3 regions of the Streptomyces sp. NPDC029216 genome follow, and region 1 is predicted to be linked to each of the others. Evidence: riboswitches for the same ligand, from Rfam matches in the RefSeq annotation. Region 1 holds a riboswitch; each other region holds the start of a gene.

What was found. A riboswitch is a leader RNA that binds a small molecule or an ion and turns the genes downstream of it on or off. The one in region 1 is predicted to bind thiamine pyrophosphate.
Region 2: it holds a riboswitch for thiamine pyrophosphate, as region 1 does, so the genes downstream of both, thiC (phosphomethylpyrimidine synthase ThiC) here and thiO (glycine oxidase ThiO) in region 1, are expected to answer to the same signal.
Region 3: it holds a riboswitch for thiamine pyrophosphate, as region 1 does, so the genes downstream of both, AB0F18_RS01850 (thiamine ABC transporter substrate-binding protein) here and thiO (glycine oxidase ThiO) in region 1, are expected to answer to the same signal.

Annotation. Positions count from the first base shown of each region.
Region 1 is NZ_JBEZWL010000009.1:37,472-42,691, reverse strand. Features, by position in the region: gene AB0F18_RS05925 (FAD-dependent oxidoreductase) at 102-1,322, opposite strand; TPP riboswitch at 1,424-1,536, shown strand; gene thiO (glycine oxidase ThiO) at 1,534-2,718, shown strand; gene thiS (sulfur carrier protein ThiS) at 2,715-2,915, shown strand; gene AB0F18_RS05910 (thiazole synthase) at 2,921-3,715, shown strand; gene pknB (Stk1 family PASTA domain-containing Ser/Thr kinase) at 3,955-5,220, shown strand, end outside.
Region 2 is NZ_JBEZWL010000001.1:65,015-70,234, forward strand. Features, by position in the region: gene AB0F18_RS00305 (SsgA family sporulation/cell division regulator) at 59-511, shown strand; gene AB0F18_RS00310 (YibE/F family protein) at 554-1,960, opposite strand; TPP riboswitch at 2,033-2,177, shown strand; gene thiC (phosphomethylpyrimidine synthase ThiC) at 2,172-3,959, shown strand; gene AB0F18_RS00320 (aldo/keto reductase) at 4,079-5,128, shown strand; gene AB0F18_RS00325 (glycosyltransferase) at 5,200-5,220, opposite strand, start outside.
Region 3 is NZ_JBEZWL010000003.1:19,687-24,906, reverse strand. Features, by position in the region: gene AB0F18_RS01860 (phosphatidate cytidylyltransferase) at 1-1,008, shown strand, start outside; gene rlmN (23S rRNA (adenine(2503)-C(2))-methyltransferase RlmN) at 1,144-2,259, shown strand; TPP riboswitch at 2,280-2,407, shown strand; gene AB0F18_RS01850 (thiamine ABC transporter substrate-binding protein) at 2,496-3,596, shown strand; gene AB0F18_RS01845 (iron ABC transporter permease) at 3,653-5,220, shown strand, end outside.

The DNA.
Region 1 (5,220 bases):
CGGCCGGTACCTGGCCCCGTCCGTCCGAGTCCGTCCGCGTAGACGCGGATCCGCCCGGATCGGGGCCCGCGTCCGGGTACGGGCCCCTGCCGGAGGGGCGGTCAGAGGGTGGCGGACTTCAGCGGCACGGTCTCGTCGGCGGCCTTGGCCGGGTCGACGGGGACGCCCGACTCGATCAGCTTGCGCCCCTGGGCCAGGTCCCGGGGCCGGCCGACGGCCAGGACGGCGACGAGGGCGCCCGCGCGCAGCCAGCACACCGACCAGGCGTCGCCGTCGGGGTCGCCGCGCCACAGCAGGGTGTCGGCGCCGCCGTGGTGGCCCGCGTACTGGACGAAGCGGCCGAACTGCTCGGACCAGAAGTACGGCACGGGGTCGTAGGCCTGGACGGCCTCGCCCGCGACGATGTTCGCCGCGACCACGCGGGGGCCCTGGAGGGCGTTGTCCCAGTGGTGGACCAGCAGCCGGGCCCCGTAGCGGGCGGACGGGAAGGAGGAGCAGTCGCCGACGGCGTACACCCCGGGCAGGGAGGTGCGCAGGTGGGCGTCGGCGGTGACGGAGCCGTCGGGGCCGCGCTCGATCCCGCTGCCGTCGAGCCAGTCGGTGGCGGGGCGGGCGCCGATGCCGACGACGACGGCCCCGGCGGGCAGCTCGCGGCCGTCGGCGAGGAGCACCCGGCCCTCCTCGATCCCGGCGACCTTCGCACCGGTGAGCAGGGTGGCCCCGGCTCCGGCGTACCAGCGGGCCATGGGGGCGGCGACCTCCGCGGGCAGGGCCCCGGCGAGGACCCGGTCGGCCGCCTCGACGACGGTGACGGCGCAGCCGGCCTCGCGGGCGGCGGTGGCGAACTCGGCGCCGATCCAGCCGGCCCCGACGACGACGATCTCGGGGGCGGCGGCCAGCACCGGGCGCAGCCGGGCGGCGTCGTCGAGGGTGCGCAGCAGGTGGACGCCGGGGACGCCCCCGGTGCCGGGCAGGGTCAGCGGGGTCGCCCCGGTGGCCAGGACGAGGACCTCGTAGGGGACCGGGCCGGCTTCGGTGTCCAGCTCGCGGTCGGCGGCGCGCAGCCCGGTGACCTCGGTGCCCAGGCGCAGGGTGATGCGCAGGCCCTCGAAGTCCACGTCGAAGGCCGAGTCCTCGGCCTTGCCGAGCAGCACCGCCTTGGACAGCGGGGGGCGGTCGTAGGGCTGGTGGGGTTCGGCGCCCAGCAGGGTCACGGGGCCGGTCCAGCCCTGTTCCCGCAGGGCCACCGCGGTCTGCACCCCGGCCATTCCGGCGCCGACGATCACGACACCGGGCTTCGTCTGTTCCGTCTGCTCACTCACGCGGCCAGCCTAGCCAGCTGACGACCCGTCAGGAAAGGCGGGTCGGGGTGACGCAGGGAGGCAGCCTTACCCGGCACCCTCCCCGGGGTTACGCTGGCCACCGTACCTATCGCGGGAGTCCGGGCGCACCGGGCTGAGAGGGAGGCTGGCCGGCCTCCGACCGTACGAACCTGATCCGGGTCATGCCGGCGAAGGGAGGGGCTGGACGCCCATGCACGCATCCGACAAGGGATCCGACCACCGGGGCCACGACGTCCTCGTCATCGGTGGCGGGATCATCGGCCTGGTCACCGCCTGGCGGGCGGCCCGGCGCGGGCTGCGCACCGCGCTCGCCGATCCGGACCCCGGCGGCGGCGCCGCCCGGGTCGCGGCCGGCATGCTCGCCGCCGTCACCGAGCTGCACTACGGCGAGGAAACCCTGCTGGGGCTCAACGTGGCCTCCGCCGCCCGCTACCCGGAGTTCGCCGCCGAGCTCACCGAGGCCAGCGGGGGTATGGACCTCGGCTACCGCGCCTGCGGCACCCTGGCCGTCGCCCTCGACGCCGACGACCGCCTCCACCTGCGGGAACTCCACGCCCTCCAGCGCCGCTGCGGCCTGGAGTCCGAGTGGCTCACCGGCCGCGAGTGCCGCCGCCTGGAACCCATGCTCGCCCCGGGGGTGCGCGGCGGGCTGCGCGTCGACGGGGACCACCAGGTGGACCCGCGCCGCCTCGCGGCCGCGCTGCTGGCCGCCTGCGAGCGGGCCGGCGTGGCCATCCACCGGGCGAGCGCCCGCCGGCTGCTCGTCACCGCCGACCGGGCCTCGGGCGCACTGCTCGACGGCGGCACGGAGCTGCGCGCCGACCAGGTGGTCCTCGCCGCGGGCTCGCTCAGCGGCCGGCTGGAGGGCGTACCGGCACACGTCCTGCCGCCCGTACGGCCGGTGAAGGGGCAGGTGCTGCGGCTCGCCGTACCGCCCGCCTACGCGCCGTTCCTGTCGCGGACGGTACGGGCCGTGGTGCGCGGCAGCCACGTCTACCTGGTGCCGCGCGAGAACGGCGAGCTCGTCCTCGGCGCCACCAGCGAGGAGCTCGGCTGGGACACCACCGTCACCGCCGGCGGGGTCTACGAGCTGCTGCGCGACGCCCACGAGCTGGTCCCCGGCATCACCGAGCTCCCGCTCGTCGAGACCCGGGCGGGGCTGCGCCCGTGCTCCCCCGACAACGCGCCGCTCCTCGGCCCGACCGACCTGCCCGGCCTGCACCTGGCCACCGGCCACTACCGCAACGGGGTCCTGCTGACCCCGCTCACCGGCGACGTCATGGCGGAGCTGCTGACCACCGGCACCGTGCCGGAGATCGCCCGCCCCTTCACCCCCCGCCGCTTCTCCTCCACGCGTCAGGAGTCCCTCGCATGACCATCTCCGTCAACGGCGAGCCGCGCGAGGTCGCGGCCGGCACCACCCTCGACGCCGTGGTCGCCACCCTGACCGCCGCCGCCTCCGGCGTGGCCGCCGCCCTCAACGAGACGGTCGTCCCGCGCGGGCAGTGGCCGTACACCGCGGTCGGCGACGGCGACCGGGTGGAGATCCTCACCGCGGTCCAGGGAGGCTGAGCGCGATGGCCGACGATCTGTTCACCCTGGGCGGCCGGACCTTCTCCTCCCGCCTGATCATGGGCACGGGCGGGGCCCCGAGCCTGGACGTCCTGGAACGCGCCCTGATCGCCTCCGGCACCGAACTGACCACGGTCGCGATGCGCCGCCTGGACCCGACGGTGCAGGGCTCGGTCCTGTCGGTCCTGTCCAAGCTCGGCATCGCGGTCCTGCCGAACACCGCGGGCTGCTTCACGGCCGGCGAGGCCGTACTGACGGCCCGGCTGGCACGGGAGGCGCTGGGCACGGACTGGATCAAGCTGGAGGTGGTCGCGGACGAGCGGACGCTGCTGCCGGACGGCGTCGAGCTGCTGGACGCGGCGGAGGTGCTGGTCGACGAGGGCTTCACGGTCCTCCCCTACACCAACGACGACCCGGTCCTCGCCCGGAAGCTGGAGGACGTGGGCTGTGCGGCGATCATGCCGCTGGGCTCGCCGATCGGCTCCGGGATGGGCATCCGCAACCCGCACAACTTCGAGCTGATCGTGGAGCGGGCCGGGGTGCCGGTGATCCTCGACGCGGGGGCGGGGACGGCGTCGGACGCCGCGCTCGCGATGGAGCTGGGGTGCGCGGGGGTCATGCTGGCCTCCGCGGTGACCCGCGCACAGGAGCCGGTCCTCATGGCGGCGGCCATGCGCGACGCCGTCTCGGCGGGCCGCCTGGCCCACCGCGCGGGCCGCATCCCCCAACGCCGCTTCGCCCACGCCTCCTCCCCGGCGGACGGCCGCGCCGCCTTGGACCCGGAGCGGCCGGCGTTCTGAGGGGTCGCCCGGCTTCCCCGACGGCGAGGCGGGGTCGGGGGTTCGGCGGTGGCCCGGGGGCGGACGGGAACGGCTGACCGGGGTCGGGGAGGGGCGGGGAGCCCGCCGTGAGGCGGGTGGGCAGCCACCGCCCGGCCCCCGGCCCCTCGCGGGGGCGATGCCGGGCCCCGTGTCACGGCTGCGCTGCAAGACGTGGACACCCCGGCCGGCGCCGGCGCAGCCCCTCGTAGAATCGCCGGGTGGATACGACCCTGGAAGACCCCCTCGTCGGACGCCTGCTCGACGGCCGCTACCGCGTCGACGCCCGCATCGCCGCAGGCGGCATGGCGACGGTCTACCGGGCCCTCGACACCCGCCTCGACCGGGTCCTCGCGCTCAAGATCATGCATCCGGACCTGGCCGCCGACGCCGCCTTCGTCGACCGGTTCATCCGTGAGGCGAAGTCCGTGGCCCGCCTCGCGCACCCCAATGTGGTCGCCGTCTTCGACCAGGGCACCGACGGGCCGTACACGTACCTCGCCATGGAGTACGTCTCCGGCTGCACCCTGCGCGACGTCCTGCGCGAGCGCGGCGCGCTCCAGCCGCGGGCGGCGCTCGACATCCTCGAACCCGTCCTCGCCGCCCTCGGCACCGCGCACCGCGCCGGCTTCGTCCACCGGGACATCAAGCCCGAGAACGTCCTGATCGGCGACGACGGCCGCGTCAAGGTCGCCGACTTCGGCCTGGTCCGCTCCGTGGACGCCGCCACCCACACCACCGGCTCGATCCTCGGCACCGTCTCCTACCTCGCCCCCGAGCAGATCGAGGACGGGATCTACGACACCCGCGTGGACGTCTACGCCTGCGGCGTCGTGCTGTACGAGATGCTCACCGGCTCCAAGCCGCACACCGGCGGAAGCCCCGCCCAGGTGCTCTTCCAGCACCTCAACGAGGACGTCCCGCCCCCGTCGGCCGCCGTCCCCGGGCTCCCCGCCGCCCTCGACGAGCTCGTCGCCCACGCCACCGCCCGCGCCCCCGAGCTGCGCCCCTCCGACGCCGCCGCCCTGCTGGGCCTGGCCCGCGAGGCCCGGGCGCGGATCGGTGAGGCCGAGCTGGACGCCGTACCGCCGCAGGCGCGGGCCGCCGAGCGCTCCGTCGCCGAGGACCGCACCAGCGTGATCCCGCGCCCGCTGGCGGGGCAGGCGCAGGAGCAGCCGGTGCACGAGGTGCACCACACCTCCCGTCTGGAACGCCCGCACACACCCCCGCCCCCCGCACCCCGCCGGCAGCGCCGCGGCATGATCCTCGTCATCGCCGGGATCCTGCTCGCCCTCGGCCTGGGCGCCGGCGTCTGGTACATCAACTCCGGGCAGTTCACCAAGGTCCCCAACCTCCTCGGCAAGACGGAGGAGCAGGCCCGGGCGGAGCTCTCCGCCGCCGGCCTCGGCGTCAAGAAGGTCGACCGGAAGTTCAGCGAGGCCTTCGACCGCGGCACGGTCATGAACTCCGACCCCGTCGGCGGCAAG
Region 2 (5,220 bases), on a different contig from region 1:
TTGTCAAGAGGGCCCTGGGGGATCATTCCTGGCCACTTCCACTACAGCGGGGTAGGCAATGCGCGAGTCGGTACAGGCAGAGGTCATGATGAGCTTCCTCGTTTCCGAGGAGCTCGCGTTCCGGATCCCGGTGGAACTCCGGTACGACGCCCGTGACCCCTATGCCGTACGCCTGACCTTCCACCTTCCCGGAGACGCCCCGGTGACCTGGGCGTTCGGCCGGGAGCTGCTCCTCGACGGCATCAACAGGCCGTGCGGCGACGGCGATGTGCACATCGCCCCGACCGAGCCGGGAGAGCTCTCCGACGTCCACATCCGCCTCCAGGTCGGCGGCGACCGGGCCCTCTTCCGGGCCGGCGCGGCCCCGCTCGTCGCGTTCCTCGACCGGACCGACCGGCTCGTTCCGCTCGGTCAGGAGCGCAGCCTCGGCGACTTCGAGGAGACCCTCGACGAGGAGCTCGGCAGGATCCTCGCCGAGGCGCAGCAGCAGAACGAGCAGAACGCGGGCTGAGCGGCTCCGATCCGGAGCCCCTCCTTGCCCCGCCCCGCCCCGTCAGCGCTTGCGCCGCCGGCCCCGGCCGCCGCGGGCCGGCGCCGCGGCGGCGGCGGGGCCGGGCCGGTCCGCGGAGACCACCAGAGCGGCCAGCGCCGTGGTCACGGGCACCGAGGCCACGAGTCCGATCGAGCCCACGAGGGTCCGTACGATCTCCTCCGCCACCAGCTCGCTGTTGGCCACGGTCCCCATACTGCTGTTCGCGATGGAGAACAGGAGGAGCAGGGGCAAAGCCGCGCCCGCGTAGGCCAGTACGAGCGTGTTGACGACGGACGCGATGTGGTCGCGTCCGATCCGGATGGCGGCCCGGTACAGGGCGCGCGGGCCCATGTCGGGGTCGGCCTGGTGGAGTTCCCAGACGGCCGAGGTCTGAGTGACGGTCACGTCGTCGAGTACGCCGAGCGATCCGATGATCACGCCTGCGAGCAGCAAACCGCTCATGTCGATGTCCGGGTAGAGCCCGTGGATCAGGCCGGTGTTGTCGTCTGTGTTCCCGCTCAGGAAGGCCCAGCCGATGAACAGTGAGCCCAGCAGGCCGATCAGCAGCAGCGAGACCAGGGTGCCGAGCACGGCGACCGAGGTGCGCGCGGTCAGTCCGTGGCACATGTAGAGCGCGATCAGCATGATCGCGCTGGCCCCGACGACCGCGACGACCAGGGGATTCGAACCCTGCAGGATCGCCGGGAGGATGAAGAGGGTCAGCACCCCGAAGCTGACCACGAGGGCGATGAGCGCGAACAGCCCGCGCATCCGGCCGACGACCACCACCGCGACCGCGAAGATCCCCGCGAGCAGGGCCACCGGGAACTTCCGGTTCAGGTCGATCACGGAGTACTGGAGGTCGCGCGGAGCGTCCGGCGCGAAGGCGACCACCACCTCCTGGTCCCTCTCCAGCTGCCGTGGCGCACCCGGCTGGACGATCTCGAAGAAGACGCGGCCCTTCTCCGGCCCGGTGGTGACCTCGACGGTGGCCCTCTTGCACGCGCCGGTCTGCCCCGGCCGCGCCTCGCGCCCCTCGGGGGTGGAGGTGCCGCCGGTCGGCGGTGCCTGGGCGGCGTTCACCGCCTTGCAGTCGACCTCCGAGAGGGCGACGACCCGGCCCTGCTGGGTCTGGCGGTCGAAGCCCACCCCGGTGCGCTCGTGCGCCGGGGCGCCGCCGGGCCACAGCACCACCAGGCCGACGAACACGGCGACGGCGAAGGGGATCAGGACGGCGGAAATCACCTTGCGCAGGTGCTTGGAGACCGGGGCCGCCGGCCCGTGGCCGTGCCCATGGCCGTGGCCATGCCCGTGGCTGTGGGAGGGACCCTGTGGAACGCCGGCCGCGTGCCCGTGGGCCGCGTGATCGTGACCGGTGTGGCCGAAGGGCTCTGTGGGCTCGTTGGGGGGCTGCGGCGAGGTCGTCACCGGCAGATCATCGCAACAGATGAGGGGGCCCACTATTCAGCACGCCACAGATGACGCTAGCGTGGGGGCTACTTTGCACAACGCGGGAGCTCGGAGCACCGGGCTGAGAGGGCGCTGATCACCGTACGCGCAGGAGATTGCGTACGGGAGGAGGCTGCGTCGACCGCCGAACCTGTTACCGGGTAATGCCGGCGTAGGGAGATCAGGTCTCATGACCATTCAGGACGCACGCACGCCTGCCGCCGGCCAGAACGCCGACGGCCAGACCGAGCGCCAGCCCGGCTGGCACAAGGGATACCTGGCGGGTTCCCGCCCGGACATCCGGGTGCCGGTCCGCCAGGTCCACCTCACCAACGGCAAGGACGTCACGCTCTACGACACGTCCGGTCCGTACACCGACCCGCAGATCGAGACCGACGTACGCCGCGGCCTGCCGCCGCTGCGCGAGAACTGGATCATCGGCCGCGGTGACACCGAGGAGTACGCGGGTCGCCCCGTCCGCCCCGAGGACGACGGCATCAAGCACACCTCGCCCCGCGGCGGCCTCAAGAACCTCGACGCGGTCTTCCCCGGCCGCCCGCGCCTGCCGCGCCGGGGCCGTGGCGGCCAGGCCGTCACGCAGCTCGCGTACGCCCGCCGGGGCGAGATCACCCCGGAGATGGAGTACGTCGCGATCCGCGAGAACGTCTCCCCCGAGGTCGTCCGCGAGGAGATCGCCGCGGGCCGCGCGGTGCTTCCGGCCAACGTGAACCACCCGGAGATCGAGCCGATGATCATCGGCAAGAGGTTCCTGGTGAAGGTCAACGCCAACATCGGCAACTCGGCCGTCACCTCCTCCATCGAGGAGGAGGTCGACAAGATGACCTGGGCCACCAAGTGGGGCGCCGACACGGTCATGGACCTCTCGACCGGCCGCAACATCCACACCACGCGTGAGTGGGTCCTGCGCAACTCCCCCGTACCGATCGGCACCGTGCCGCTCTACCAGGCGCTGGAGAAGGTCGACGGCCGTGCCGAGGACCTGACCTGGGAGATCTACAAGGACACCGTCATCGAGCAGGCCGAGCAGGGCGTCGACTACATGACGGTCCACGCCGGCGTGCTGCTCCCGTACGTGCCGCTGACGGCCCGCCGCAAGACCGGCATCGTCTCGCGCGGCGGCTCGATCATGGCCGCGTGGTGCCTGGCGCACCACAAGGAGAACTTCCTCTACACGAACTTCGAGGAGCTCTGCGAGATCCTCGCGGCGTACGACGTCACCTACTCGCTGGGTGACGGCCTGCGCCCCGGCTCCATCGCCGACGCCAACGACGCGGCGCAGTTCGCGGAGCTGAAGACGCTGGGCGAGCTCAACACGATCGCCAAGCGGCACAACGTGCAGACGATGATCGAGGGCCCGGGCCACGTCCCGATGCACAAGATCAAGGAGAACATCGACCTCCAGCAGGAGATCTGCGAGGAGGCGCCGTTCTACACGCTCGGCCCGCTGACCACGGACGTCGCTCCCGCGTACGACCACATCACCTCCGGCATCGGCGCCGCGATGATCGCCTGGTGGGGCACCGCGATGCTCTGCTACGTGACGCCCAAGGAGCACCTGGGCCTGCCCAACCGGGACGACGTGAAGACCGGCGTCATCACGTACAAGATCGCTGCCCACGCGGCGGACCTGGCGAAGGGCCACCCGGGCGCCCAGGAGTGGGACGACGCCCTGTCGGACGCGCGGTTCGAGTTCCGCTGGGAGGACCAGTTCAACCTGGCCCTCGACCCGGACACGGCCCGTGAGTTCCACGACGAGACGCTCCCGGCCGAGCCGGCCAAGACCGCCCACTTCTGCTCCATGTGCGGTCCGAAGTTCTGCTCGATGAAGATCTCCCAGGACATCCGCCGTGAGCACGGCGGCGACCTGAAGGCCGAGGAGATCGAGGCGGGCATGGCGGAGAAGTCCGCCGAGTTCGCCGCGTCCGGGAACCGCGTCTACCTGCCGCTGGCGGACTGAGCCGGCCGGAGGGACCGGCCCGAGACCTCATGGGGGGAGTCGCGGGCCGGTCCTGACGGGCTGCCGGAAAGGTCTTGCGTTGAAGTGCACTCCAGCTCCTAGAGTGCGGCCGCATGACCATGCGATACCGGAATTTGGGCGGGACCGGCATAGAGGTGAGTGCCCACTGCCTCGGCACGATGATGTTCGGGGCGGTGGGTAACCCGGACCACGAGGACTGCGCGCGGATCATCCACGCCGCGCTCGATCAGGGCATCAACTTCGTGGACACCGCGGACATGTACTCCGCGGGCGAGTCCGAGGTGATCGTCGGCAAGGCGCTCAAGGGGCGGCGTGACGACGTCGTGCTCGCCACCAAGGTCCACTTCCAGATGGGGGAGGGCCGCAACCGCAGCGGGAACTCGCGGCGTTGGATCGTCCGCGCCGTCGAGGACAGCCTGCGCCGGCTGGACACGGACTGGATCGACCTCTACCAGGTGCACCGGCCCGACCATTCGACCGATGTCGAGGAGACGCTGTCCGTCCTCGGCGACCTCGTCCGCGCCGGAAAGATCCGCGCCTTCGGGTGCTCGACCTTCCCCGCCGAGGAACTGGCCGAGGCCCACCACGTCGCCGAGCGCCGGGCTCTCCCCCGGTTCCGGACCGAGCAGCCGCCGTACTCGATCCTCGCGCGCGGCATCGAGGCCGACGTACTGCCGGTCGCCCGGCGGTACGGGATGGGCGTGCTGACCTGGAGCCCCCTGGCCTCGGGCTTCCTGAGCGGGAAGTACCGGCTCGGCGGGCCGGTCGACCTGACCTCGGGGCGGGCCAAGCTGACCCCGGCCCGCTTCGACCCGGCCATCCCGGGCAACGTGGCCAAGCTGGAGGCGGTGGAGAAGCTCGTCGAGATCGCCGACGATCTCGGCTGCACCCTGCCGGAGCTGGCCGTGGCGTTCCCCGTCGCGCATCCGGCGGTCACCTCGGTGATCATCGGCCCGCGCACCATGGAGCAGTTCGAATCGCTGGTGAAGGGGGCCGGGCTGGTCCTCGACGACGAGGCGCTCGACCGGATCGACGCGGTCGTGCCGCCGGGTACGAATCTCTACCACCCGGACGGTGTCTGGCTCCCGCCGGCCCTCACGGACGCCACCCAGCGGCGGCGCCCGCTCGGAGAACGGGCCGCGGGCTAGGTCGGCGTCGGGCGGGATGTTTCACGTGAAACGCCGGGGGTGTTTCACGTGAAACATCGGACGGTGGGTGGTCAGGTCCTCACCAGGTCCCG
Region 3 (5,220 bases), on a different contig from region 1:
CAGACCGCGCCCATGTCCATCGTGCCCGATGCCGCCGGCCGTGCGTTCGACGACCGGGAAGCACGCGATCGGGGGGCCGCCTTCGCCGGCGGCCCCCCGCTCCGTACCGAGATGCCGTTGCAGGAGCCCATGCCCAGCCCCCCGCCCCCGCCCTCGCAGGCTCCGCAGGACGCCTCGCCCCCGCCGCAGAAGAAGCGCGCGGGGCGGGATCTGCGTGCCGCCATAGGGGTCGGCGTCGGCCTCGGCGCGGTGATCTTCGCTTCGCTGTTCATCGTCAAGGCCGTCTTCGTCGGCGTGATCGTCGTCGCGGTCGTCGTCGGCCTGTGGGAGCTCACCTCCCGGCTCCAGGAGAAGAAGGGCATCAAGGCGCCGCTGGTACCGCTCGCGGTCGGCGGCGCGGCGATGGTCATCGCGGGCTACGTCCGCGGGGCCGAGGGCGCCTGGATCGCCATGGCGCTGACCGCGCTGGCGGTGCTCGTCTGGCGGATGACGGAACCGCCCGAGGACTACCTCAAGGACGTCACCGCGGGCGTCTTCGCGGCGTTCTACGTGCCCTTCCTGGCCACCTTCGTCGCGATGCTCCTCACGGCCGAGGACGGCCCGCAGCGGGTGGTGACCTTCCTGCTGCTGACCGTCGTCAGCGACACCGGGGCCTACGCCGTGGGCTGGCGCTTCGGCAAGACCAAGCTCGCCCCCCGCATCAGCCCCGGGAAGACCCGCGAGGGACTCTTCGGAGCGGTGGCCTTCGCAATGGCGGCCGGCGCGCTGTGCATGGAGTTCCTGATCGACGGGGGCTCCTGGTGGCAGGGCCTGCTGCTGGGCCTGGCCGTCGCCGTCAGCGCGACCCTGGGCGACCTCGGCGAGTCGATGATCAAGCGTGACCTGGGCATCAAGGACATGGGTACGCTGCTCCCGGGCCACGGGGGCATCATGGACCGCCTCGACTCCCTGCTGCCGACGGCCCCGGTCGTCTGGCTGCTGCTGGCGGCCTTCGTCGGCACCGGCTGACGGGTCCGGGCCGGGTTATCCTGGAGGGCGCGCCGTGTTCACGCGGCGCGCTCTTTCCGTCCAGCGGCCGAGCCGCCGCGGACCGGCCCTGCACGCGCGGGGTGACCCCCACCCCGTCGTACCGAGGAGTACCGCATGGCCCCCCGTCCCGCTCCGGGTGAGCTCACTTTCGTCGCGCCGCGCGGGGCCAAGAAGCCGCCCCGGCACCTCGCCGACCTCACCCCGGCCGAGCGCCGCGAGGCGGTGGCCGCGATCGGCGAGAAGCCGTTCCGGGCCAAGCAGCTCTCCCAGCACTACTTCGCCCGCTACGCGCACGACCCGGCCGAGTGGACCGACATCCCGGCCGCCTCGCGCGAGAAGCTCCAGCAGGAGCTGCTGCCGGAGCTCATGAACGTGGTCCGGCACATCAGCTGCGACGACGACACCACCCGCAAGACCCTGTGGAAGCTGCACGACGGCACGCTCGTCGAGTCCGTGCTGATGCGCTACCCCGACCGGGTCACCATGTGCATCTCCTCGCAGGCCGGCTGCGGTATGAACTGCCCGTTCTGCGCCACCGGCCAGGCCGGCCTCGACCGCAACCTCTCCACCGCCGAGATCGTGCACCAGATCGTCGACGGCATGCGCGCGCTGCGCGACGGGGAGGTCCCCGGCGGCCCCGCCCGCCTGTCCAACATCGTCTTCATGGGCATGGGCGAGCCGCTCGCCAACTACAACCGCGTCGTCGGCGCCATCCGCCGCCTCACCGACCCGGAGCCCGACGGCCTGGGCCTGTCGCAGCGCGGCATCACCGTCTCCACCGTCGGCCTGGTCCCGGCCATGCTGCGGTTCGCCGACGAGGGCTTCAAGTGCCGCCTCGCCGTCTCCCTGCACGCCCCGGACGACGAGCTGCGCGACACCCTCGTCCCCGTGAACACCCGCTGGAAGGTCCGCGAGGTCCTCGACGCGGCCTGGGAGTACGCCGAGAAGTCCGGCCGCCGCATCTCCATCGAGTACGCCCTGATCCGCGACATCAACGACCAGGCCTGGCGCGGCGACCTGCTCGGCCGCCTGCTCAAGGGCAAGCGCGTGCACGTCAACCTGATCCCGCTGAACCCGACCCCGGGCTCGAAGTGGACCGCCTCGCGCCCCGAGGACGAGAAGGCCTTCGTCGAGGCCATCGCCCGGCACGGCGTGCCCGTGACCGTGCGGGACACCCGCGGTCAGGAGATCGACGGTGCGTGCGGACAGCTCGCCGCGAGCGAGCGGTAGGCTGGCCCGCGTACATCTGCATATTCCGACAGGGGAGCGCCACAGCGCTGAGAGTGCGGCAACACGTTTTCAGATCGAGCACCGTGGCCGCAGACCCTCTGAACCTCGCCCAGGTCATTCTGGGTAGGAAGTTCGGTCACCACCTCAAGCTGTTGCGCCCTGCCCGGGCGCCCCGCTCCACCAGAGCGGCCGGGCAGGGCCGCGTCTTCTCCTGGTCAACCCAGGAGGAATGAACCGTGAGCACCACCAAGAAGATCGCGGGTGCGGCGCTGGCCGCGGCCCTCGGCGTCAGCACGCTCGCCGCGTGCGGCGGCGCTACCAAGGACAAGGACGGGGCCGCCGCGAGCGGCTCCCCGAAGTCCAAGACCATCACGCTGGTCTCCCACGACTCCTTCAACGTGACCGAATCGGTCCTCAAGGAGTTCGAGCAGCAGAGCGGCTACACCGTCAAGGTGCTGAAGTCCGGGGACGCCGGCGCCGCGCTCAACCAGGAGATCCTCACCAAGGGCTCCCCGCGCGGCGACGTCTTCTTCGGCGTCGACAACACGCTCCTCTCCCGCGCCCTCGACAACGGGATCTTCACCCCGTACGAGGCCAAGGGCCTGGCGGACGTCAAGCCCGAGTACGTCCTCGACAAGCAGCACCGGGTCACCCCGGTCGACTCCGGCGACATCTGCGTCAACTACGACAAGGCCTACTTCGCCGACAAGAAGATCGCCCCGCCGCAGACGCTGGACGACCTGGTCAAGCCGGAGTACAAGGACCTGCTGGTCACCGAGAACGCCGCCACCTCCTCGCCCGGCCTCGGCTTCCTCCTCGCCTCCGTCGGCAAGTACGGCGAGGACGGCTGGAAGGACTACTGGACCAAGCTCAAGGCCAACGGCGTCGAGGTCGTCGACGGCTGGGAGCAGGCCTACAACGAGCGCTTCTCCGGCTCCGCGGGCGGCAAGAAGGCCAAGGGCGACCGCCCGCTGGTCGTCTCCTACGCCTCCAGCCCGCCGGTCGAGGTCCTCTACGGCGAGCCCCAGCCGGCCGAGGCCCCCACGGGCGTGGCCACCGGCACCTGCTTCCGCCAGGTCGAGTTCGCCGGTCTGCTGAAGGGCGCGAAGAACGAGGAGGGCGGCAAGGCCCTCATCGACTTCCTGATCGGCAAGAAGTTCCAGGAGGACATGCCGCTCCAGATGTTCGTGAACCCGGTGGTCAAGGACGCGAAGCTGCCGGAGGTGTTCACGAAGCACGGCGTGGTGGTCGACAAGCCCGAGAACGTGGCCCCCGAGACCATCGCGAAGAACCGTGACCAGTGGGTCAAGGCATGGTCCTCGATCGTCGTGAAGTAGTTCGCGACGGCTCCCCGAAGGAAGGCGGGCGTGCCACCGCCGTCAGACTGGCTCTGATGGCCGTGCCGCTCGCCTTCTTCGGGCTGTTCTTCGCCTATCCCGTCACCGCGATCGTCGGCCGCGGGTTCAGGACGGACGAGGGCTGGCGGTTCGGCCGGATCGGCGAGGTCCTCACCCAGCCCGACATCGCCGGGGTGCTGTGGTTCACCACCTGGCAGGCGCTCGCCTCGACCGCGCTCACCCTGCTCGTCGCGCTCCCCGGCGCGTACGTCTTCGCGCGCTTCTCCTTCCCCGGCAAGCAGCTGCTGCGCGCGCTGGTCACCGTCCCCTTCGTGCTGCCGACCGTGGTCGTCGGCACGGCCTTCCTGGCACTGGTCGGGCGCGGCGGGCTGCTGGACGAGCTGTGGGGCGTGCGGCTGGACACCACCGTGTGGGCGATCCTGCTCGCCCACGTCTTCTTCAACTACGCCGTCGTCGTACGGACGGTCGGCGGGCTGTGGGCCCAGCTGGACCCGCGCCAGGAGGAGGCCGCCCGGGTACTGGGGGCCGGGCGGTTCGCGGCCTGGCGGCGGGTGACCCTGCCCGCGCTCGCCCCGGCGGTGGCCGCCGCCGCGCTGATGGTGTTCCTGTTCACCTTCAGCTCCTTCGGCGTCGTACAGATCCTGGGCGGGCCCTCGTACGCCACGCTGGAGGTCGAGGTCTACCGGCAGACGGCGCAGCTGCTGGACCTGCCGACGGCCGCGGTGCTGACGCTGGTCCAGTTCGCTGCCGTCGGGGTGATCCTCGGCGTGCACGCCCGGACCGTGCGCCTCAGGGAGACCGCGCTGCGGCTCGTCGACCCCGCGCGCACCGCGCACCCGCCGCGCGGCTGGGCGCAGCGCGGGCTGCTGGGCGGGGTGCTGCTGACCGTGGCGCTGCTGATCGTGGCCCCGCTGGCGGTGCTGGTGGAGCGGTCCCTGGATGCGCCAGGCGGGTACGGGTTCGGGTTCTACCGGGCCCTCCAGGAGGCGGGTTCCGGAGGCGGAACGTTTCTGGTGCCGCCGCTGGAGGCCATCTGGAACTCCCTGCAGTACGCGCTCGCCGCCACCGCCATCGCCCTGGCCGTCGGCGGTCTCGCGGCCGCGGCGCTGGCCCGGCGGGCGGGCCGCTTCGTCCGCGGCTTCGACGCGCTGCTGATGCTGCCGCTGGGGGTGTCCGCCGTGACGGTGGGCTTCGGGTTCCTGATCACCCTGGACGAGCCGCCGCTGGACCTGCGGACATCCTGGATCCTGGTGCCTCTGGCGCAGGCGCTGGTCGGGGTGCCGTTCGTGGTCCGGACGATGCTGCCGGTGCTGCGGGCGGTGGACGGGCGGCTGCGGGAGGCCGCGGCCGTGCTGGGGGCCTCGCCGCTGCGGGTCTGGCGGGAGGTGGACCTGCCGCTGGTGCGGCGGGCGGTGCTGATCGCGGCGGGCTTCGCCTTCGCGGTCTCGCTGGGCGAGTTCGGCGCGACGGTGTTCATCGCCCGGCCGGACCGTCCGACGCTGCCGGTGGCCGTGGCCCGGCTGCTGGGGCGGGCCGGTGAGATGAACTACGGGCAGGCCATGGCCCTGAGCACGATTCTGATGCTGGTGTGCGCGGTGTCCCT